3 regions of the Vibrio sp. R15-SG3-ISO1B genome follow, and region 2 is predicted to be linked to each of the others. Evidence: predicted binding sites of a transcription regulator. Region 2 holds the regulator's gene; each other region holds the start of a gene.
The links. Region 2 encodes CRP, which controls carbon source genes, mostly activating them, when cyclic AMP is high. Its sites were predicted from a motif close to TGTGANNNNNNTCACA; they were not measured.

Region 1 (7,651 bases), on a different contig from region 2:
GATAAGTTTTCGACGAAAATCAGTGTCGCTTTGCGATTGAGCGCGATGGCTTTGCTTAATTCAGGCAGCAGCAACGGGGGCATAATACTGGTCAGAAAACTGCCAGGGCCAAGTATGATTGCATCCGCCTGTTCAATAGCGAGGACGCCCTCTTTCGTCGCCGGTACCTCAGGCTCTAAGTCTAAACGAATCAACTTATCTGGCATTTCATCGACACTGGTTTCACCGGTGACCCAGCGTCCGTTAGGTGCAAGGGCTTTCAAGTCAGAGGGGTGCTCAGACATGGGGATGATATTGACATCCACTTTAAGCATATTGCGAATGAGATTGGTCGCCTCTAGTGGGCGCACGGACAGGTTATCCAGTGCCGTGAGCATTAGATTGCCAAGGTTATGACCATCGAGCTCTCCCGCGCCTTTGAAGCGATATTCGAACATCATTGAGCTGATGGAGGGTTCGGTGATCAATTGGTTGATACAGTTACGAGTGTCGCCCCAGGCAATGCCGCCTTGGCAGTGGCGAATACGCCCAGTTGAGCCACCGTTATCTGTCGTCGCCACGATCCCCGTGGCGTTACTACCGAAATCTTTTAGAGCCGCCAACATGCGCCCTAGACCGTGACCGCCGCCAACTGCGACCACTTTTTTTGTATTGTATAACGTCATGTGTGTGTCATTGTTATTATCACTATGGACTACAATGTAGAGTAATCGAGGCGCCGCAAGTACTCAATAGTGGGTATTTTGGGCGCGAGATTCGGTTTTTTTACGCCAAAGGTAGAAAGGCCCACAAATTTTAAGTATTTTATCGCTTAGCTGCTGGTTCAAAACGGAATCAGTTGCCATAACTCCGAGCTTATCGGGCTAAGTTTTCAACAAGAGAATAAGCGCGCTAAGCCAGTGACATAAGGTCACAAGGGCTTGATTGGAAATGGTCATGCCTCCCGTGTTTGGAAAGGTGTTTCGTGGCGCAACAATTCGAAGATAGTTTTCAACGCAAGTTTTACTACTTGCGTCTCTCTGTTACAGATGTCTGTAACTTCAAATGTACCTACTGCTTGCCTGATGGTTATCAATCTGCGGGGCGTCGCAGCTCGTCTTTTTTATCGATAGAAAAGATCCAACGGGTCGTCAATGCGTTCGCCGAGTGCGGCACTAACAAGGTGCGCATCACAGGCGGAGAGCCCAGCTTACGTAAAGACTTCACGGATATCATTCATACCGTCTCAAGTACGCCGGGCATCAAGAAAGTCGCCACTACCACTAATGGCTACCGGATGGAGAAGCAGGTTGAACAGTGGAAGCAAGCCGGGTTAACTCACATTAACGTTAGCGTCGATAGCCTTGACTCGCGCATGTTCCACCAGATCACCGGTGAGAACAAGTTTACCCAAGTCATGGCGGGCATTGATAAAGCGTTTGAAGTGGGGTATTCGCAGGTCAAAGTGAACGTTGTGTTGATGAAAGATCTCAATGCGCAAGAACTGCCGGCGTTTCTCGCTTGGATAAAAGACCGGCCAATCCAGTTACGTTTCATTGAATTGATGAAAACGGGTGAGATGGATGAGCTGTTTCAACGACATCATGTCTCCGGTGTGGCGATTCGCAATCAGCTTATCGCCAACGGCTGGCTGCTCAAGGCTCGAGCCAGTAACGATGGCCCCGCTCAGGTGTTTATTCACCCAGATTACCAAGGTGAAATTGGTTTGATCATGCCTTACGAGAAGGATTTTTGCCAAAGTTGCAATCGTCTACGAGTCTCGGCAATTGGTAAATTGCACTTATGTCTGTTTGGCGAAGAGGGGGTGGATCTGCGAGATTTGCTCCAAAGTGATGGCCAACAAGCGGCGCTGACGTCGCGTATTCAGCAAGCACTTCAAACCAAATCCGTCAGTCACTTTCTTCATGATGGCAACTCAGGTGCTACACCTCATTTAGCCTCTATCGGTGGATAGTCACGTCAGAATGACGAAAGCGAAATTGTGATCACGGGGGGACACTCGTGATGGAAAAAAAACAACGTAAATTATGTGAAAGGTGAACAAATGGGTCACGCAGAAAGCAAATTTCAACCGGCGACAATCGCGGTGTTAACCGTGTCGGATACCCGTAACGAAGAAAACGATACCTCGGGACGCTACTTGGTCGAGCAAGCTCAAGAGGCAGGACACCAAGTGGTTGATAAGCAAATTGTGATTGATGACATGTATAAGATTCGTGCCATCGTCTCTCAGTGGATTGCGGATGAGTCAATCCAAGCGGTGATGATCACCGGTGGTACGGGGTTTACTTCTCGCGATAGTACGCCTGAAGCACTGAAGCCTTTATTTGACAAAGAAGTGGAAGGGTTTGGCGAGCTATTTCGCATGGTCTCTTTTGAAGAAATCGGCACTTCAACGATTCAGTCTCGCGCCATTGCTGGCTTTGCCAATCACACCGTGATTTTTGCCATGCCGGGTTCGACAGGCGCGTGTCGCACAGGCTGGACTAAGATCATCAAGCAGCAGTTGGATGCCAGCCATCGTCCTTGTAACTTTATGCCTCACTTATCAGTATAAGGGGATCGCATGAGTGAACTGACTCACATCAATGCTTCGGGTGAAGCGAATATGGTCGATGTGTCGAGCAAAGCAGACACAGTGCGCGAGGCGCGCGCTGAAGCTTTTGTTCACATGGCGCCAGAGACGCTGCAACTGATTCTCTCTGGAGAGCATCACAAAGGTGACGTGTTTGCCACCGCTCGTATTGCCGGTATTCAAGCCGCGAAAAAAACTTGGGACTTGATTCCGTTATGCCACCCGCTGCTCCTGTCCAAAGTGGAAGTACAGTTGGAAGCGCTGACCGAAAAGAGTCAGGTGCGCATCGAGTCGGTGTGCAAGCTCGCCGGTAAGACCGGTGTGGAGATGGAAGCATTGACCGCGGCTTCAGTGGCGGCGCTGACCATCTACGACATGTGTAAAGCGGTTCAAAAAGACATAGTGATCGGTTCGGTGCGGCTTTTGGAGAAAACGGGCGGAAAATCCGGGCATTTCAAGGTGGATTATGATTAACGTATTGTTTTTTGCGCAGACGCGCGAGTTGGTTGGCGTTGATACATTAACGCTCCCTGACCAATTTGACACCGTGGAGTCATTGCGTGCGCATCTTGCGCAGCAAGAGGGCAAATGGTCTCTCGCACTTGAAGCGGGTAAACTGCTCGCAGCGGTGAATCAAGCGATTGTCCCGCTTACCCATCCGCTGAAAGATGGCGATGAAGTGGCCTTTTTCCCACCAGTGACTGGGGGCTAACGATGACGGTTCGTATCTCTGTTCAAGCGGATGATTTTGATGTCGGTGAGGAGTATGGTCAGTTGGCGAAGGGCGCCAGTATTGGCGCAGTGGTGACCTTTGTCGGCAAGGTTAGGGACATGAACTTGGGCGACCAAGTGACCGGTCTTACCCTTGAACATTATCCAGGAATGACGGAGTCATCGCTGCAAAAGATTGGCGACAGCGCATTGGCGCGTTGGCCGCTGGATTGTGTGCGTGTGATTCATCGTGTTGGCGATCTTGATATTGGCGATCAAATTGTGTTTGTCGGCGTAACGAGTGCGCATCGCAAAGCCGCGTTTGAAGCGTGCGAATTTGTGATGGACTACCTCAAGACACAAGCGCCGTTTTGGAAAAAAGAGCGCACGAAAACCGATACGCGTTGGGTGGAATCGCGTGAGTCCGATGCGCAAGCCGCACAGCGCTGGCAACAACCTTAGTTGATGCCTTGCTCTACCACTGATTGATTTGATGAATCGTACCCCGGCGCTGCTTTTTGGCAAAGAACAGCGCTTTGTCAGCTGGAAGTACTTGGTACTGGTCCAGCCCGGCAATGACTCTTGGTTCATGGTGATGCGTCGTATCGCGTCCACCCCACGCCTCCACATAGACGCCCGTTTTGCTGATTAAAAAGGTCGGCTCAGGCAAAGAGGCAAACACCGTATGCATCAACGCGGGGTTCACTTTCATCAATTCAGTCAACGTTGAGTTCACGGGCTCATACCTCTCCATCGCTATCACTAATTACAGTTTAGTCATTAAGTTGAGGGTCGGTGGAAAAATGCGCAGCGCCATTTGTGAAATCAAGAAATTAGACGACAATATATAGTATGACCCGCCCAGAGCACGGACAAGGAGACGCAGATGGAATCATTAAAGGTCAGAGACTATATGACGTTACAAGCGGTGACATTTACCCCCAATATGTCGTTGAGTGCGGCGCTTGAAAAGGTGATGAACTCAAATTATCTCGGTGGGCCCGTGATTGACGAGAGCAAAAAAGTGATTGGTTTTCTCTCGGGCCAAGACCTGTTGGATAAGCTCATCAAGGTGAGTTACTACTGCCAAGATACCCATATCGTATCGGACTGTATGAGCAAGGAGGTACTTTCAGTGACTCCTGAGACCTCTATTATCGAGTTAGCGGATATGATGAAGGTCGGTAAACCTAAGGTCTACCCTGTCATTGATAATGGTCGATTGGTTGGGATCATCACGAGAAGAGATGTATTACGCGCGATCGGTAAAACCATCAACGACTGCTTTAAGCATCCGGTTTAATTTACGTCTCGCCGTTTATTTCGCTCTCGGAGGCATCGCTGTCGACCTCGGGGTGATGGCCGTAGCGATGAGAAAACGTGAGATCAAACGGCGGTTTTATGTGCAAAATTGACGATATTGCGCATTAAAGTGTGATGCAAAACGGTTTATTGTGAAATTGAATGTTTTGTTGCTCTATTATGTGTGATCTAAGTCACTCTATATTGCTGCTGACTTGGTTAGAGTAGCCGGGTACCTAAACAAATGTAAGAACAGGCCGCCACCCATTCGATGAGCCTGTCACTATAAGGAGCCTCCCCTATGTCTCAAGCTGTTTTCCACCTTGGTGTTACGAAAGATGATCTTGCTGGTGCGACACTCGCGATCATCCCTGGCGATCCTGCACGTGTGCAAAAAATTGCTGAAGAGATGGATAATCCCGTCTTTCTCGCCAGTCACCGTGAATACACGCTGTACCGCGCTGAATTAGAGGGCAAGCCTGTTGTTGTGTGTTCAACCGGTATTGGTGGCCCATCGACTTCTATTGCGGTTGAAGAGTTAGCGCAGTGTGGTGTGCGTACCTTCCTACGTGTTGGTACCACTGGTGCAATCCAACCGCATGTGAATGTTGGCGATATGATTGTTTCAACCGGCTCTGTGCGTCTCGATGGTGCCAGTCTGCATTTCGCGCCTATGGAGTTCCCAGCGGTGGCTGATTTTGATGTGGCAACAGCGATGAAAGCGGCGGTAGAAGAGACAGGTGCAACGGTTCACATGGGTGTCACGGCTTCCAGTGATACCTTCTACCCTGGTCAAGAGCGTTACGATACCTTCTCAGGTCGCGTGGTGAAACGTTTCCAAGGCTCGATGAAAGAGTGGCAAGATATGGGCGTACTGAACTTCGAGATGGAGTCAGCGACCTTATTGACGATGTGTGCAAGCTCTGGCCTAAAAGCAGGTTGTGTGGCGGGTGTCATCATCAACCGAACTCAAAAAGAGATCCCTGATCACTCTACGCTAAAAGAAACCGAAGCACGCTCGATTAAAGTTGTCGTCGAAGCGGCGCGCAAAATGCTCTAAACAATGCTCTAAGTAAAAATGCTCTAAGTATCAGAGTTCTTTAGCGCATATTCGCGTTGAGCAAACAATGATGAAAACGGCCAGGTCTTATCACCTGGCCGTTTTATTTATTTAAAATAGATTGGCAACCATAGATTTTGCTAAAACGTGTATCGTTAGCCGTTCACGCTATCGCTACTCGAGGAAGTGGCAGATAGAGTGTTTCCGTCATGTCCGATAACACTTGGTCATAGACTTGCGAGATGACCGCAGACACGTCACTGGTCAGTTCATACAAGGCTTCTTCTGTCCAATCTAGCTCCTCGCTAATGGCGATTTCAGTCAGGTCACGCATCGCGGCACTGCTGGCTGGCGAGGCAACACTCAATGGACTGATGATCGACAGTTGGTTAAGTTTACGACGCGTTTTGTCACAATAGTATTTAACGCGCAAGCGACCATCAATAGTATCGATTTCTGGAATGCACAAACGCAGTTGAGTCAGCACTTCCATACTGTCGAGGATTTGTTGCCAGTTCATGTGGTACTCATCACTGAGATCTTCACGCTCAGACTCAATCAACCATGCAATCGCGACTTCATCCATCAAGAACATGCAGTGACGAATGGTTTTACCGTGGATGACTTGGTTGCGAATCACGGTTCTGTCTTGCCACTCTTTATGCATGCCTTTGAGTTTTAATTGGAAAATTCGGTACATGGGTTTGTTGTCAAAGGGCGCGTTGGCCACCAAGCCATTGGTGATATCGACCATTTGATCGTAGAGCGCTTCAATCTCTTCCAGCTCACTATCCGTCACCTCCTTGGTTAACGCTAAGTGGGTCGCGCTACGATGTTTGCGGCTAAGCAACATCACCTGTCGCAGCAAGACCAGTGTTTCAAACTTGCGCTCTAAAGTGCTTTGACGCTTTTTAGAGAAGTAAAGCATGACAGCCAATACGGCTATCGATAGAACCACTGAGATCAACACAAACATAACGTACTCCTTGTACTCGCCTACTACTAAGTGGGTAGAGCAGGAACAGTGCCAACTTATAAGTTGTTTAAATACAGTGGGTTACATTCTGTAGGGCGAAGGGGTTGAACGGTTTTGGTGCAAAGTAAGCCCTAATATTGTGATTGAGGGCACAAAAAATCCCCGCGGACGGTGTCACGCGGGGATGAGTGATACGAGCCTGGTGATTACATCACGCGCATACCTGGCTGTGCGCCTTCATGAGGCTCAAGAATCCATAGCTCGCTGCCACCAGGGCCTGCTGCTAGGATCATGCCTTCCGACATACCAAATTTCATCTTACGCGGCTTAAGGTTCGCAACCATCACGGTGAGTTTGCCTTCAAGCTCTTCGGGTTTGTAAGCAGACTTAATACCAGAGAAGACTTGACGAGTTTCACCGCCGATATCGAGCTGGAACTTGAGCAGCTTGTTGGCTTTTGGCACTTCTTCGCAAGAGATGATACGAGCGATACGCATGTCCACGGCGGCGAATGCATCAAATTCAATCTCATCGGCGATAGGATCTTTATCCAGCTCAGTTTGGCTCGCTTGGTGCTTCGCCGCTTCTGCTGCTTCCTTCGCTGCCACTTCGGCTGCCGCATCTTCTTTAGACGCTTCCACCATCGCTTCCACTTTCTTCGGATCAATGCGATTGAACAGCGCTTTGAACTTAGTGATTTCGTGATCGGTCAGCGGTGACGCGACCCCTTCCCACGTCAGCTCTTCGTTTAGGAAGGCTTCAGTGCGTGCAGCGAGCGCAGGCATCACAGGTTTTAGGTACGTCATCAATACGCGGAATAGGTTGATACCCACAGAGCAGATGTCTTGCAGCTCTTGGTCTTTACCTTCTTCTTTCGCAATCACCCACGGCGCTTTCTCATCGACGTATTGGTTTGCTTTGTCAGCAAGGGCCGTGATTTCGCGGATTGCGCGACCAAATTCACGGCTCTCATAAAGCTCTGCGATGCGAGAAGCCGCTGCCGCGAACTCGTTGTATAGTTCTGGCT
Region 2 (7,651 bases):
CGTGGGGGTCGATGACAGTTCCATCCGTGAATCACCATCCATTCTTCTCTGTTGCCTTTGACAATACGTGGTTCGCTGCTAATTCTCAATGCTAATCAATCAATTCACACCACCAATAGGCCCAAGAAAAGCGCAACCCGAAACAACACATACGCCAGCAACACCGACGCAATGATCGACTTTTTACGCCAATCCCCCTACTATGCGACGCAAGACCAGTCCACATCGCGAGAACCCAACGGGTAACATTATGATCACCTTTTCTGACATCGAATTGCTGCGCGGCGGCAAACCCCTGCTTGAACACGCTACGGCGACGATTCATCCGGGGGACAAAGTCGGCCTAGTCGGCAAAAACGGTTGTGGTAAATCCACACTGTTTGCGCTGATCAAAGACGAACTCTCTATCGATGGCGGAAACTTCACTAAACCCGCTCACTGGGAACTCTCTTGGGTGGCTCAGGAAACGCCCGCCCTAGAGCGCTGCGCCCTTGAGTATGTGATTGATGGTGACCGCGAGTATCGTGCACTGGAAGCGCAATTGGCCGAAGCGGAACAGAAAGACAACGGCACGCTCGTCGCTGAGATCCACGGCAAAATCGAAACCATTGGCGGCTACAGCATTAAAGCGCGCGCCGCGGAGCTGCTCGATGGCTTAGGCTTTAGCCAAACGCAGATGAGCTGGAATTTAACTCAGTTTTCCGGTGGTTGGCGGATGCGCCTTAACTTAGCGCAGGCGCTGCTGTGTCGCTCTGACTTGCTGCTGCTCGACGAACCGACCAACCACTTGGATCTGGATGCCGTGATGTGGCTTGAGCGCTGGCTGCAAAATTACCCGGGTACTTTAATCTTGATTTCTCACGACCGAGACTTTCTCGATCCGATTGTTGGTCGCATCATTCATATCGAAAACCAGACGATGAATGAATACACCGGCAACTACTCGTCATTTGAAGAGCAGCGCGCGCAAAAACTGATCCTGCAACAAGCGCAATTTCAAAAGCAGCAGAAACAGATGGCGCACATGCAAAGCTACATCGACCGCTTCCGTTACAAAGCCTCTAAAGCGCGCCAAGCGCAAAGCCGCATTAAGGCGTTGGAGCGAATGGAAAAAGTCCTGCCGGCACAATTTGATAACCCGTTTAGCTTTGAGTTCCGTGAGCCGTTGGCGTTGCCTAACCCGATCATTATGATGGATGAGGTCAGTGCTGGTTACGGCGATGCCTTAATCCTCGACAAAATTCGTCTCAACCTGGTTCCTGGCAGCCGAATTGGTCTGCTTGGGCGCAACGGCGCCGGTAAATCAACGCTGATCAAACTGCTCTCACGCGAGCTCAAGCCTCAAGGTGGCGATTTGACCTACTCACAAGGGGTCAAAATTGGCTACTTTGCCCAGCATCAGCTCGAAACCTTGCATCCCGAAGAGACGCCATTGCAGCACATGATGCAAATCGCCCCGGATAAAAACGAGCTAGAGCTGCGTAACTACCTTGGCAGCTTTGGCTTTCAAGGCGATAAGGCACTAGAAAAAGTCGCGCCCTTCTCCGGCGGCGAAAAAGCGCGCTTGGTGCTGGCGCTGATTGTGTGGCAAAAACCGAACTTGCTGCTGCTCGACGAACCGACCAACCACCTAGACCTCGATATGCGTGAAGCGCTGACCCTCGCGTTGCAAACCTTCGAGGGTGCGATGGTCATCGTCTCGCACGACCGTTACTTGTTGCGCGCCACCACCGACGACCTCTATTTGGTGCACGACCGACAAGTCGCGCCCTTTGATGGCGATCTCAATGACTACTATAAATGGCTGACGGAACAGCAAAAACAAGAGAGGCGTGACGCGCAAGACGCTCAACCTGAAAAAAGCACCACCAACAGCGCAGCCGCCAAGAAGGAGCAAAAGCGTCGTGAAGCAGAATTTCGTAAGCAGACCGCCCCTCTTCGCAAAACTCTGACAAAACTCGAAGAAAAAATGGATAAGTTGGGTAAAGCGCTCAATGACGCTGAAGTACAGCTGTCTGACAACAGCCTGTATGAAGCAGAAAATAAGGCTAAACTTAATCAAGTATTGGCGACTCAAGCAAGCTGCAAAGCTGAGCTTGAGGAGGTAGAAATGGAATGGATGGCAGGGCAAGAACAACTCGAACAGATGGAAGCAGCGTTCACGGACGCGAGCCAGTAGAGACCACCGAAGCACAAGCATCGCAAGACAGCGCGCAAGCCGCGCGGCTGTCACACGACGAGCTGTGGGCATTCTGCTTGCAATACTACAGCGTGCGTGAAGTGAAAGACGCCTGTCTTAGTATGCAAAACCGCTATGGTGGCAATGTCAATTTACTGCTGCTGGTACGCTGGTTAGATGAGCAGAGGCTCACCTTTGACGAGCAGGGCTGGGCAACGCTGCACGCTAGCCTGGCGCGATGTGAACCTCTGCTGCACAGCTATCGAGAGCTGCGCCGCAAGTTAAAACTTGGCGCGCCCGATACGCTCTACCGCGAGGCACTGCAATTCGAGCTAGAGCTAGAAAAACAGCAGCAGGTCGATTTGCTCACTGGCGTCAACACGCTCACACTGCAAGAGAATCAAGGCGAACCACTCACCTTGCACTATTGCCGGCAGCAGGATGCTGAGCCCCTCTACGCCGCGCTGCATACCGATTGGTATCCGACTGTCGGCAACCCGCCAAATACAGAAGCGAGCAAGGGATAGGCTTATGACACATTTTACCGCCGCGAAAGGACTCACCAATCCGCACCTGCAAACCTTGGCTCCGCGCCTGATTCGCAAAAAAGCCTTGTTTGAGCCTATCTGGCAAACACTTGATACGCCCGATGGCGACTTTCTCGATCTCGCTTGGAGCGAAGATTGGCAACAAGAGAGCGCCGCGCGCAAACCCATTTTCGTGCTGTTTCATGGCTTAGAAGGTTGTTTTTACAGCCCCTACGCCAACGGATTGATGCACGCGTTTTCTTCCCAGGGCTGGCTCGCCGTGATGATGCATTTTCGCGGTTGCAGCGGTAAACCTAACCACACCGCGCGCGCCTATCACTCAGGCGAAACCGAGGATGCTCGCCACTTTTTACGCCACCTCAACCACCTGTTTCCCGATCAAACCAAAGTCGCGGTCGGCATCTCTCTAGGCGGAAACATGTTGGCGAACTACTTAGCCGACTACCGCGATGAGCCACTGCTTGACGCGGCAACCATCGTCTCCGCGCCTTTGGATTTGTCGGCCTGCGCCGAGCGGATCGAGCAAGGTTTCTCCAAGGTCTACAAAACCTACCTGCTCTCCTCACTTAAGAAAAACGCGCTGCGTAAACATCATCTGTTAAAAGGCGAGCTCGATCTCTCTTATCAAAGCATCAAACGGGTCACTAAACTGATGGAGTTTGATGACCTCATCACAGCTCCCCTCCACGGTTTTAAAGACGCGCAAGACTACTACCAGCGCTGCTCTGGGATCCGTCGCCTGAAAGAGATCCGTCTGCCGACACAAATCATCCACGCCAAAGACGATCCGTTTATGACGCCCGACGTCATCCCGAAATTTGTCCTGCCAGACAACATCGACTACCGCCTGTTCGATCAAGGCGGCCACGTCGGGTTCCTCACTGGCAGCGCCATCAAACCGCGCTTTTGGTTGGAAGAGGCGTTGCCGGCGTACTATGAATCCCTAAGCGTTTCGAATCGTTAGCCCTTTCGGCATAATAGCCGCCTTCAACTTTCATCATAAATGAATGAGGTATTTATGATCATCCCTTGGCAACAGATCGCCCCTGACACCCTAGACAACCTGATCCGTGAATTTGTACTGCGTGAAGGGACGGACTATGGCGAGCAGGAAATCTCTCTTGACGAGAAAATCGCCCAGATCCGTCAGAGCTTGGTGAGTGGTGACGCGGTGGTGGTCTATTCAGAGCTGCATGAGAGCGTGGATATTCAACTCAAATCAAAGTTTTAATATTTCCAGTGCGTTAAAAAACGCCATACCGTGATCAATCAATAGAACATGCTATATTGGTCATCATTTGACAAGGAATAAGACAAGGTTTGTCATGTCAGCAAAACACCCCATTATTGCCGTAACGGGCTCTTCCGGTGCGGGCACAACCACGACCTCTGAAGCGTTTCGCAAAATGTTTAACATGATGCGCGTGAAACCGGCTTGGGTGGAAGGGGACAGTTTCCACCGCTTTACGCGCCCAGAAATGGATGTCGAGATCCGCAAAGCGCGCGAGCAAGGACGCCACATCAGCTACTTTGGTCCGCAGGCGAACGACTTCCCTGCGCTGTCTGAGTTTTTTAAGCAGTATGGCAATGAAGGCACAGGGCAAATTCGTCGCTACTTGCACACCTTCGATGAAGCCGTGCCCTACAATCAAATGCCGGGTACCTTCACGCCGTGGCAAGATTTGCCGGAAAATTCTGACGTGCTGTTCTACGAAGGACTGCATGGCGGCGTGGTGGATGGTGAGGTCAACGTCGCCCAACACGTCGACTTTTTGATTGGCATGGTACCGATTGTGAACTTGGAGTGGATTCAAAAATTCGTCCGTGACACGCGCGATCGCGGTCACTCACGCGAAGCGGTAATGGACTCGATTGTCCGCTCGATGGATGACTACCTCAACTACATTACCCCGCAATTTTCGCGCACCCACATCAACTTCCAACGCGTGCCGACCGTCGATACGTCCAACCCACTTAACGCTAAAGGCATCCCAAGTTTGGATGAAAGCTTTGTAGTGATCCGCTTGCGCGGCATCAAACAGGTCGACTTCCCATACCTGCTCGCTATGATTGATGGCTCTTTCATGTCGCGCCACAACACTATTGTCGTGCCGGGGGGTAAGATGAGTTTTGCGATGGAGCTCATCGTCAGACCTATCCTACAGCAGCTTATCGAGACGGGTAAAATTGGCTAGAGATCAGTCCTAAGACCCGTTTACTTGTCATACCGTGATCATGTGCACATTTTTGCGTAAACAATCACCAACTTGACACGATTAAAATCAAGAAATCCCTTTTGAAAAAGGCTACTATTTGTAACCGAAACAAAGATGGCTTGCAGCATTGAATAAGTGCTCTTATCCTAAAAAGCCTTGTTCAAGGCTTCGCGCCTTTTACTGGCGCGACAAAAATGGAAAGCGGCAAGCGTACCCTGCAGAGGAAGTGAGATATTATGGTTCTAGGTAAACCTCAAACCGATCCAACATTAGAGTGGTTCCTGTCACATTGTCATATTCATAAGTACCCATCAAAAAGCACATTGATCCACGCCGGTGAGAAAGCAGAGACGCTTTACTACATCGTCAAAGGCTCTGTGGCGGTACTGATTAAAGACGAAGAAGGTAAGGAAATGATCCTTTCTTACCTAAACCAAGGTGACTTTATCGGTGAACTTGGTCTATTTGAAGAAGATCAAGAGCGTACCGCTTGGGTTCGCGCTAAATCACCTTGTGAAGTTGCAGAGATCTCATTCAAGAAATTCCGTCAGCTTATCCAAGTCAACCCTGACATCCTGATGCGTCTATCTGCGCAAATGGCAAGCCGCCTACAAGTGACGAGCCAAAAAGTCGGTGACCTCGCCTTCCTAGACGTGACAGGCCGCATCGCGCAGACGCTACTTAACCTAGCGAAACAGCCAGATGCCATGACGCACCCAGACGGCATGCAAATCAAGATCACGCGTCAAGAGATCGGTCAGATTGTCGGCTGTTCACGTGAGACCGTTGGCCGTATCTTGAAGATGCTTGAAGAGCAAAACCTGATCTCCGCCCACGGTAAAACCATCGTCGTCTACGGCACGAGATAGGTGATTATTAGAGGCGAGTTCCTAGTGACGAGTTCCTAGAGAAAACCTTTAAAGATTAAGAAAGCCACCCTGTTTTACCAGCGGTGGCTTTTTATTTACCAGGACCTAGCCCCATCACCCACTACCTATTACCCATCACCCATTTAACCAGCCCCCCTCTAGGAACTAGCAACTAGGCACTAGGAACTTCCCCCATCCGTACTCTCAAATATCTTATCCGCTGACGCCGCGACAAACCCTGGGTAGAGCTCACCATTACTCATCGGATAGCGTTTGGCGAATTCGTAGAAGCCGCCTGGGATCACTTGCGTACCGTCACTAAAGCTCACCTCGACTTTGTCTGCCATGGTGGACGATTGCTCAAGCAGTACCTCTGGTGAGCCTTTCACTTCGCCACCCGACTCATTGATGACAAAGCCCGCTTGGCGCAGGTGCTCATTCACCGCCGCGACCTCGTCAAATGCCTTGAGCTGATTAACGCTTACGGTGAAATGGTTGGCCCCATAGCCGTGCGCCGCAAGCCATGCTGCGTACTCACTCTCTTGGGCGAGGGTTTGAAAATCTTCATAGCTGAGATCCCACAAACGGCCCGCATACAAAAACTCATGGCTTTGCAGTGCGTATGCCTCCACTTGTGCCACCAGCTTGCTGACAATGCGTTGCAGCGGCGCTGAGCACTCTTCGACTTTCAGCTCACTGATGAACACTTTTGGCAACGTCGGATCGGCGTGCTCGTAGTGCTTGGCGACCAAGTGTTTGCTCTCAAACAGGTAGTCACCGCACGCTTGGTAACCTAGCGCAATAAATGGCGCAGCCAATGTCTCGATACCGAGCGGCGCAATGTTAAAGGTGCGCAGCGCAATATGGTCATTGATCAGCGGCTCATCTTCTTCTAAAAGCTGATGAACCTTGGCCGCTTGAGGACATAGACGGGAAATATAGTCTTGCCACAGTAAATCGAACAGTTGAGCAGGCGTCATAACGTCTCCATGTTAATCGTGAAGCTGAATCGTAAAGCTGGTTCTTTAAAAGAATGGCTTAATCACAAACCTAGCAATGAATCGAACACCTTGGGCTCCAAGCGAGCCCAAGGTGCGTCTTACAGTTCTACACCCGGGCTTAACGTCTCAGGCAGCAAGGTGTGCTCGCCTTCCATCGACGCCATAGGGTAAGCGCAATAATCCGCAGCGTAGTAAGCACTTGGGCGAAGGTTGCCCGAGGCGCCCGGTCCGCCAAACGGCGCATCGCCACTTGCCCCAGTTAATTGGCGGTTGCGATTGACGATCCCTGCACGAATGTGGTCAACAAAGTAGGCCCACTCATCATCATCGGTGGACACCAGCCCAGCAGAGAGACCAAAGCGGGTGTCATTGGCCAGCTCAACGGCGCGCTCAAGACCTTGATAACGCACCACTTGCAGCAGCGGGCCAAAATACTCTTCATCTGGCAGCGCTTCGATGGCCGTGACATCAATAATCCCCGGAGTGACAAACGCCGCCTCGCCCGCTTTCGCTTCCACCAAGCTCACACCACCAAGGCTCTGCAAGTTCGCCTGTGCGTTGAGGATAAAGTGTGCCGCAGCTTTCGAAATTTGTGGGCCCATAAAAGGCGCTGGCTCTGCAAACGGCTGATCGACGCGCAGCTTGCGTGTGGCCTCAACCAAGCGATTGACCAAGGCATCGCCTTTGTCGCCCACAGGCACATAGAGACGACGTGCGCAGGTACAACGCTGCCCGGCACTGATAAAGGCCGATTGCAAAATGGTGTAGACCGTCGCGCCCAGCTCACCATAGTGCTCACTGATGACCATAGGGTTGTTGCCGCCCATCTCCAGTGCCA
Region 3 (7,651 bases), on a different contig from region 2:
CAGCAGCACGCCAATGGTTAAGCCACTAATTTTGCCAAGGGAGGCCGAGTTCTCAAGCTTCACTACCGCCGCAAACATTGAGACCAGTACCAAAGGCATGATGACCATTTGCAGCAAACCAACATAACCGCGGCCAACCACATTGATCCAGTCTAGGCTCGCACCAATCGCTAGGCTACCTTCACCGTAAATCAGCTGTAACGCTAAACCAAATCCACTACCTAGCACCAATCCAATCAGCACTTGTCTTGATAGTGTTGCGCCTTTTCTTTGCTGAAGATTCAAGAAGAAAAGAAGCGCTGCAAATACCACTAAATTTGCAATCACTGCGACACTCATGATGTTTCCTTTTTAACCAACGTTGTTATTTGAATAATGTAAGACAAATACGGTAACGGTTTGTTGGCAAAATAGAAAATACTCAATTTCCATTATCTAGATACTTTAGTTATAGAACTGAGTGCATAATGAGCAATGATGTAAACAGGTCGTAAATATCATTGATATTGTGGATAGAAAAACAAAAACGCTCCACCGAAGGGAGCGTTTCCAAAAAGCGTTAAAGCTAAACTTTATTCAATGAAGAATTAAGCTTGGCCTTTTCTTCTTTAAGACCGCTTCCTTGAAATATGGAGGTGCACGCTCACCGAGCGTTTCCAAAAAAAAACGCTCCACCGAAGTGGAGCGTTTCTAAAGAGCTTTAAAGCTAGACCTTATTCAATAAAGAATTAAGCTTGGCCTTTTACTTCTTTAAGACCGTTGAAAGGTGCACGCTCACCTAGCGCTTCCTCGATACGGATTAGCTGGTTGTACTTAGCAACACGGTCAGAACGGCTCATAGAACCCGTCTTGATTTGACCTGCAGCAGTACCTACCGCTAGATCAGCGATAGTTGCATCTTCAGTTTCGCCGCTGCGGTGAGAGATTACAGCTGTGTAACCTGCGTCTTTAGCCATCTTGATTGCAGCTAGAGTCTCAGTTAGAGAACCGATTTGGTTGAACTTGATAAGGATAGAGTTAGCTACGCCTTTCTCGATACCTTCAGCAAGGATCTTAGTGTTAGTAACGAATAGATCGTCACCTACTAGTTGAAGCTTGTCACCTAGTAGTTCAGTTTGGTGCTTGAAGCCAGTCCAGTCAGACTCGTCTAGACCATCTTCGATAGAAACGATTGGGAACTTGCTTGCAAGCTCAGCTAGGTAGTGGTTGAACTCTTCAGAAGTGAAGGTTTTACCTTCGCCTTTCATGTTGTAGATGCCAGCTTCTTTGTCGAAGAACTCAGATGCAGCACAGTCCATAGCTAGAGTTACGTCTTTACCTAGTTCGTAACCTGCCGCTGCAACCGCTTCTGCGATCACTTCTAGCGCTTCAGCGTTAGACTTAAGGTTTGGAGCGAAACCACCTTCGTCACCCACTGCAGTGCTGTAGCCTTTAGACTTAAGAACTTTAGCTAGGTTGTGGAATACTTCAGCACCGATACGTAGACCTTCTTTTAGAGTCTTAGCGCCAACTGGTTGGATCATGAACTCTTGGATGTCAACGTTGTTGTCTGCGTGCTCACCACCGTTGATGATGTTCATCATTGGTAGAGGCATAGAGAACTGACCAGCAGTACCGTTTAGCTCAGCGATGTGCTCGTATAGAGGCATGCCTTTCGCTGCTGCAGCAGCTTTAGCGTTCGCTAGAGAAACCGCTAGGATTGCGTTTGCACCGAACTTAGATTTGTTCTCAGTGCCGTCTAGCTCGATCATGATTGCGTCGATAGCCGCTTGGTCTTTCGCGTCTTTACCTGTTAGAGCAGTTGCGATTTCGCCGTTTACTGCTTCAACAGCTTTAAGAACACCTTTACCTAGGAAACGTGCTTTGTCACCGTCACGTAGCTCAAGAGCTTCGCGAGAACCAGTAGATGCGCCAGATGGAGCAGCAGCCATACCTACGAAACCGCCTTCTAGGTGTACTTCAGCTTCTACAGTTGGGTTACCACGTGAGTCGATGATTTCACGACCTAGAACTTTAACGATCTTAGACATTAATGTTTCCTCTCGTTCAAATATAAATGTCAAATTTAAAAGGCAGCAGCACAACCTTCGCCGCCGCCCGTATCCTTTTTACTTACTTCTCAAACTCGCCGCGTGAGTGCTGACCAGCGGCTTTCACGAAACCTGCGAATAATGGGTGACCATCACGAGGCGTCGATGTGAATTCTGGGTGGAACTGAGCCGCAACGAACCATGGGTGCGCTGGGTTTTCAATCATTTCCACCAGCTTCTTGTCTGCAGAAAGACCAGAGACCTTCAAGCCCGCTTTTTCAATTTGTGGTCGAAGGACGTTGTTCACTTCGTAACGGTGACGGTGACGTTCATGAATCGTCGCGCTACCGTATAGCTCGCGAGCCTTAGTTCCTTTCTCTAAGTGACATAGCTGAGAGCCAAGACGCATAGTACCACCAAGATCCGACGTTTCGGTACGTTCTTCAACTTTACCTTCACCGTCGACCCACTCAGTGATCAAGCCTACCACAGGGTATTTCGTCTCTTTATTAAATTCTGTTGAATGCGCGCCTTCCATGCCCGCAACGTTACGAGCGTATTCAATCAACGCGACTTGCATACCAAGACAGATACCAAGGTAAGGGACATTGTTTTCACGCGCGTATTGCGCTGCGCGAATCTTACCTTCGATACCACGGTCACCAAAACCGCCCGGTACTAGAATAGCGTCAAGACCGGCAAGCACTTCAACGCCTTTAGTCTCAACATCTTGTGAATCTACGTATTTAATGGTGACGTTCAAGCGGTTTTTCAAGCCAGCATGCTTAAGCGCTTCGTTGACTGATTTGTACGCGTCCGGCAGTTCGATGTATTTACCGATCATACCGATGGTCACTTCGCCCGTTGGGTTCGCTTCTTCATAGATAACCTGCTCCCATTCAGACAGGTCTGCTTCTGGAGCGTCGATACCAAAACGTGCACACACAAGATCATCAAGACCTTGCGATTTGATCAGTTGAGGGATCTTGTAGATCGAATCCACATCCTTCATCGAAATCACCGCTTTCTCAGGAACGTTACAGAAAAGGGCAATTTTCTTACGCTCGTTCGCTGGGATCATGCGATCGCTACGACAAACCAGAATATCAGGTTGGATACCGATAGAGAGCAGCTCTTTCACTGAGTGCTGAGTCGGCTTGGTTTTCACTTCACCCGCCGCAGCAAGGTAAGGGACTAGCGTCAAGTGCATGAACATCGCACGTTCACGGCCGAGTTCAACAGCAAGCTGACGAATCGCTTCCATAAACGGCAATGACTCGATGTCACCGACCGTACCACCAACTTCAACGATAGCCACATCGTGCCCTTCAGAACCGGCAATAACACGGTCTTTGATGGCGTTAGTGATGTGAGGGATAACTTGAATGGTGGCACCTAGGTAGTCACCACGACGCTCTTTGCGAAGCACGTCTGCGTAAACACGACCGGCAGTAAAGTTATTGCGCTTAGTCATCTTGGTGCGAATGAAACGCTCATAGTGACCAAGATCTAGGTCGGTCTCTGCGCCATCTTCCGTGACGAACACTTCACCGTGCTGAGTTGGGCTCATGGTGCCCGGGTCAACGTTGATGTAAGGGTCAAGCTTCATCATGGTCACTTTAAGACCACGAGCTTCTAGAATAGCGGCTAGAGATGCAGCTGCAATACCTTTACCTAGAGAGGATACAACCCCGCCAGTAACAAAAATGTAATTTGTCGTCATGTTTAACCTGAAATTGGTTGAATGAGGGAAATGGAATTCTTCTGGACGGGACGAAAATATACCAGAAGACCCTAACCGCCACAACGTGAAATCTATCACACTGTGATTTTTTCTTTTTTGCTTCAAATCAAATTCACACGACGGCTGACTGTACTCAGACGAATTCGCGTGATTACTCTGAGCGAGTATTTTTTTCCGCCGCTTTTACTTCATCCCACAGAGCATCAAGCGCCTCTAAGGGTAACTGTTCTAGCGTCTTATTCTGCGCCGCAACGCGTGATTCTACGCCTTTAAAGCGACGCACAAACTTAAGATTCGCCTTACTCAATGCCGATTCTGGGTCATGACCGAGGTGACGAGCAAGATTCACCACCGCAAACAGCAAATCACCGAGCTCCATCTCGACCTTGTCATCTTGCACCGAGACTTGGACCGCTTCCGCGACGACTTCATCGACCTCCTCGCGTACTTTATCCACCACTGGTCCTAAAGTGTCCCAATCAAAACCCACTTTGGCGCACTTTTTCTGAATTTTTGTAGCACGAGAAAGCGCCGGTAGAGAAGCTGGTATTGAGTCTAGGATACTTTGTTCATTTTTGCCTAGTTGCGCTTTCTCTTTGGCTTTTTCCGCCTCCCAATTGGCGTTAATTTCCTCGTCGCTGGCAAACTCCGCTTGACCAAAGACATGCGGGTGACGGCGCGTGAGTTTTTCATTCACTGTGTCGACCACCTCAGAAAAATCAAACAATTGCTGCTCTTTAGCCAGTTGACTGTAGAAAATCACCTGGAACAACAGATCGCCAAGCTCTTCTTTTAGATTGGTCCAATCGCGGTTGTGAATCGCATCCACCACTTCATAGGTTTCTTCAATGGTGTGCGGCACTATGGTGTCGAAAGACTGCTTTAAATCCCATGGGCAGCCGTGTTCTGGATCACGCAGCTTGGCCATGATTTGCTCTAATTGTTCAATTGGATGACTCATGCCTCTCCCTCACAAAATGAAAAGGTGAGCAGCATAACCACTCACCTTCGAACTGTTGGTCGCGCTTAACGCGCATTGTCAATAATTGCTACGGATTCCGGTTAGCCCAAACGTTTAACGCTCATCACGTCTCGGATCTGTTCCACACGTTTGATCACCCGTGATAACACCTCGATGTTGTTCACTTCAAGATCAAAATCCATGATCGATAACTGTTTACGGTAGTCGACGCGATTCTTCATGCTGGTCACTTTGATTTTCTCATTAGCAAACAGCGTAGTGATGTCTTTTAACAGCCCACCGCGCTCCATCGCCTCAACACGGACGGTGAGAATGTAGGAGCCCACAAAACCGCTGCCCCAAACGGTATCAATAATACGTTCTGGTGCATGGTGCCTTAACTCATCAAGCTGCTCACAATCGGCGCGATGTACTGAAATGCCACGGCCCTGGGTGATATAACCGCAGATTTCATCGCCCGGGATTGGCTGACAGCATCGAGCGAGGTGAGTCATCAAGTTGTCGACCCCTTCGACCACAACCGCATCCTTCTTAGGGCGGCTCTGAGCCGGCGCTTTGTGCTCTGCTTCTTGGAGCTTTTCTAGTGCTTGCTTGTCTTCTTCTTCAGCGGTGGGCTTGTTCACCAACGCATTGATATGATTAATGATCTGGTTAATCCGCAAATCACCACTGCCCACCCCAACAAACAGTTCATCGGTCGAGTTAACGTTGAAGCGCTTCAGCGAGTAACGCTCGGCGTCTTTTAACGTCGCACCAATTTTCGCCAGTTCCACCTCGAGAATCTCGCGCCCCGCCTCGAGGTTTTTCTCACGAGACTGCTTGCGGAACCAAGCATTGATCTTCGCGCGTGCTCGCCCTGAGGTCACAAACCCCATCGACGGGTTTAACCAGTCGCGCGATGGGTTGGGCTCTTTAGCGGTAATGATCTCCACTTGATCGCCCATCGACAATTTATGGGTAAAAGGTACGATACGGCCCGCTACTTTGGCACCAATACAGCGATGCCCCACTTCTGAGTGAATGTGGTAAGCAAAATCGAGCGGAGTCGCGCCCATCGGTAAGTCGACGACATCGCCACGCGGAGTAAAGGCATAGACGCGGTCATCAAACACTTGGCTGCGCACTTCATCCAACATCTCACCCGAGTCGGACATCTCCTCTTGCCAATCAAGCAGTTTGCGTAGCCAGGTAATTTTCTCATCGTACCCACTGCGACCAGCGCCGCCCTCTTTGTATTTCCAGTGCGCGGCCACGCCAAGTTCAGAATCTTCGTGCATCTGCTTGGTGCGGATCTGAATCTCGATGGTCTTGCCTTCTGGGCCGAGAATTACGGTGTGAATGGATTGGTAGCCATTCGGTTTTGGGTTTGCGACATAGTCATCAAACTCACTGGGCAGGTGTTTGTATTTGGTGTGCACCATCCCCAGTGCGGCGTAACAGTCTTGCAGTTTATCGGCGATGATGCGCACTGCGCGCACGTCAAACAGCTCATCGAACGCCAAATTTTTCTTCTGCATTTTGCGCCAGATGCTATAGATGTGCTTGGGACGCCCGCTCACTTCCGCGTTGATGCCCGCCTCTTTCATTTCATCGGAGAGATCATCGACAAAATCTTTGATGTACTGCTCACGGACAATGCGTCGCTCAGAGAGCTGCTTCGCAATCTGTTTGTAGGTTTCCGGTTGCTGGTAACGAAAGGCGTAGTCTTCAATTTCCCACTTCAACTGACCGATACCCAAACGGTTGGCCAGTGGTGCGTAGATATTCGCACACTCTTTCGCTGCAGCGCGGCGCACTTCATCGGGCGCTTTCTTTACTTCAATGAGGTTGCAGATTCGCTCAGCTAACTTAATGATTACGCAGCGAAAGTCATCAACCATCGCCAGTAGCATTCGGCGGACATTGTCCACCTGCGCCGATGCAGCGCTGCCTTCCATGGTGATGTTGAGCTGGCCAAGTGCCGCCATCTCTTCTACGCCATCAATCAGTTTGATGGTTTCTTTGCCAAAGTCTTCTTCAAAGGCATCACGCGCGTAGGCACCAGCCGAGACGAGCGGAAACAGCAGCGCCGCCACTAAGGTGGCTTTGTCCATCGACAGCGTGATTAAAATTTCGATCATTTCACGGCCACGCCATAACAGCAGTGGGCCTTGTTCATTACCCTCAAGTACCTTTTCACACTGGCGGTACACTTCTTTTAAGCGCTGGGCAATTTTTGCGTCCTGATTCAGGCTCGCAATCCATTTTTCTAGCTCAAACTGTTCGTCTTGATTTAAGTGTGCGCTTCTTACCGCAACCATCTCTATCGTCCTAGTTTTTTTATTTTTTTAACCTCGCCCAACGGGCGGGTCTAATCCTTAACAAATAACGCCATTGATTCTAAATGGCTGGTATGGGGGAACATATCCAACATCGCGAGTTTTTCTAATTGGTAGCCCTGCTCGAGAAGGCTTTGCGAATCCCTTGCTAGGGTAGCAGGATTGCAAGAAACATAAACGACACGAGTCGCACCCAAGGCAGAAAGTTGTTCTACGATACCACTCGCGCCCGCTCGTGCTGGGTCGAGCAACACTTTATCGAACTTTTCGCCCGCCCAGGCGTTATTTGCGATGGGCAGCTCCAAATTCGCTTGGAAAAACTCGACATTGGAGAGTTGATTGAGCGCCGCATTGTTCGCCGCTTTCTCAACCATCGCCTCCACACCTTCAACACCAACCACATGCGCAACCTGCTTAGCGATTGGCAAGCTAAAGTTGCCTAGACCGCAAAACAGATCCAACACACGATCGCTGTCGCTCAACGTTAGCCACGCCATTGCCTGTTGGACCATTTGCGCGTTGACCTTCTGATTGACCTGAATAAAGTTATTTGGTTCAAACGCAATAGTCACGCCTG

Region 1: udp (uridine phosphorylase) is a predicted target of CRP. The motif match lies at 4,772-4,787, and genes of this name have one in related genera.
Region 3: pyrG (CTP synthase) is a predicted target of CRP. The motif match lies at 3,838-3,853, and genes of this name have one in related genera.

What each region holds. Positions count from the first base shown of each region.
Region 1 covers NZ_JCBDGG010000016.1:710-8,360, forward strand. The annotation lists gene yvcK (uridine diphosphate-N-acetylglucosamine-binding protein YvcK) at 1-665, opposite strand, end outside; molybdenum cofactor riboswitch at 836-976, shown strand; gene moaA (GTP 3',8-cyclase MoaA) at 965-1,954, shown strand; gene moaB (molybdenum cofactor biosynthesis protein B) at 2,045-2,557, shown strand; gene moaC (cyclic pyranopterin monophosphate synthase MoaC) at 2,567-3,049, shown strand; gene moaD (molybdopterin synthase sulfur carrier subunit) at 3,042-3,287, shown strand; gene moaE (molybdopterin synthase catalytic subunit MoaE) at 3,290-3,748, shown strand; gene AC6R0S_RS04960 (hypothetical protein) at 3,762-4,022, opposite strand; gene AC6R0S_RS04965 (CBS domain-containing protein) at 4,173-4,589, shown strand; gene udp (uridine phosphorylase) at 4,890-5,648, shown strand; gene AC6R0S_RS04975 (hypothetical protein) at 5,812-6,624, opposite strand; gene metG (methionine--tRNA ligase) at 6,831-7,651, opposite strand, start outside.
Region 2 covers NZ_JCBDGG010000041.1:65,941-73,591, forward strand. The annotation lists gene kefG (glutathione-regulated potassium-efflux system ancillary protein KefG) at 1-24, opposite strand, end outside; gene AC6R0S_RS12250 (ABC transporter ATP-binding protein) at 251-2,179, shown strand; gene AC6R0S_RS12255 (TIGR02444 family protein) at 2,116-2,706, shown strand; gene AC6R0S_RS12260 (hydrolase) at 2,711-3,691, shown strand; gene AC6R0S_RS12265 (YheU family protein) at 3,746-3,958, shown strand; gene AC6R0S_RS12270 (phosphoribulokinase) at 4,053-4,922, shown strand; gene crp (cAMP-activated global transcriptional regulator CRP) at 5,180-5,812, shown strand; gene AC6R0S_RS12280 (DUF1338 domain-containing protein) at 5,992-6,792, opposite strand; partial or broken gene astD (succinylglutamate-semialdehyde dehydrogenase) at 6,912-7,651, opposite strand, start outside.
Region 3 covers NZ_JCBDGG010000001.1:38,669-46,319, reverse strand. The annotation lists gene AC6R0S_RS00215 (L-cystine transporter) at 1-339, opposite strand, end outside; gene eno (phosphopyruvate hydratase) at 729-2,030, opposite strand; gene pyrG (CTP synthase) at 2,113-3,753, opposite strand; gene mazG (nucleoside triphosphate pyrophosphohydrolase) at 3,926-4,735, opposite strand; gene relA (GTP diphosphokinase) at 4,837-7,056, opposite strand; gene rlmD (23S rRNA (uracil(1939)-C(5))-methyltransferase RlmD) at 7,107-7,651, opposite strand, start outside.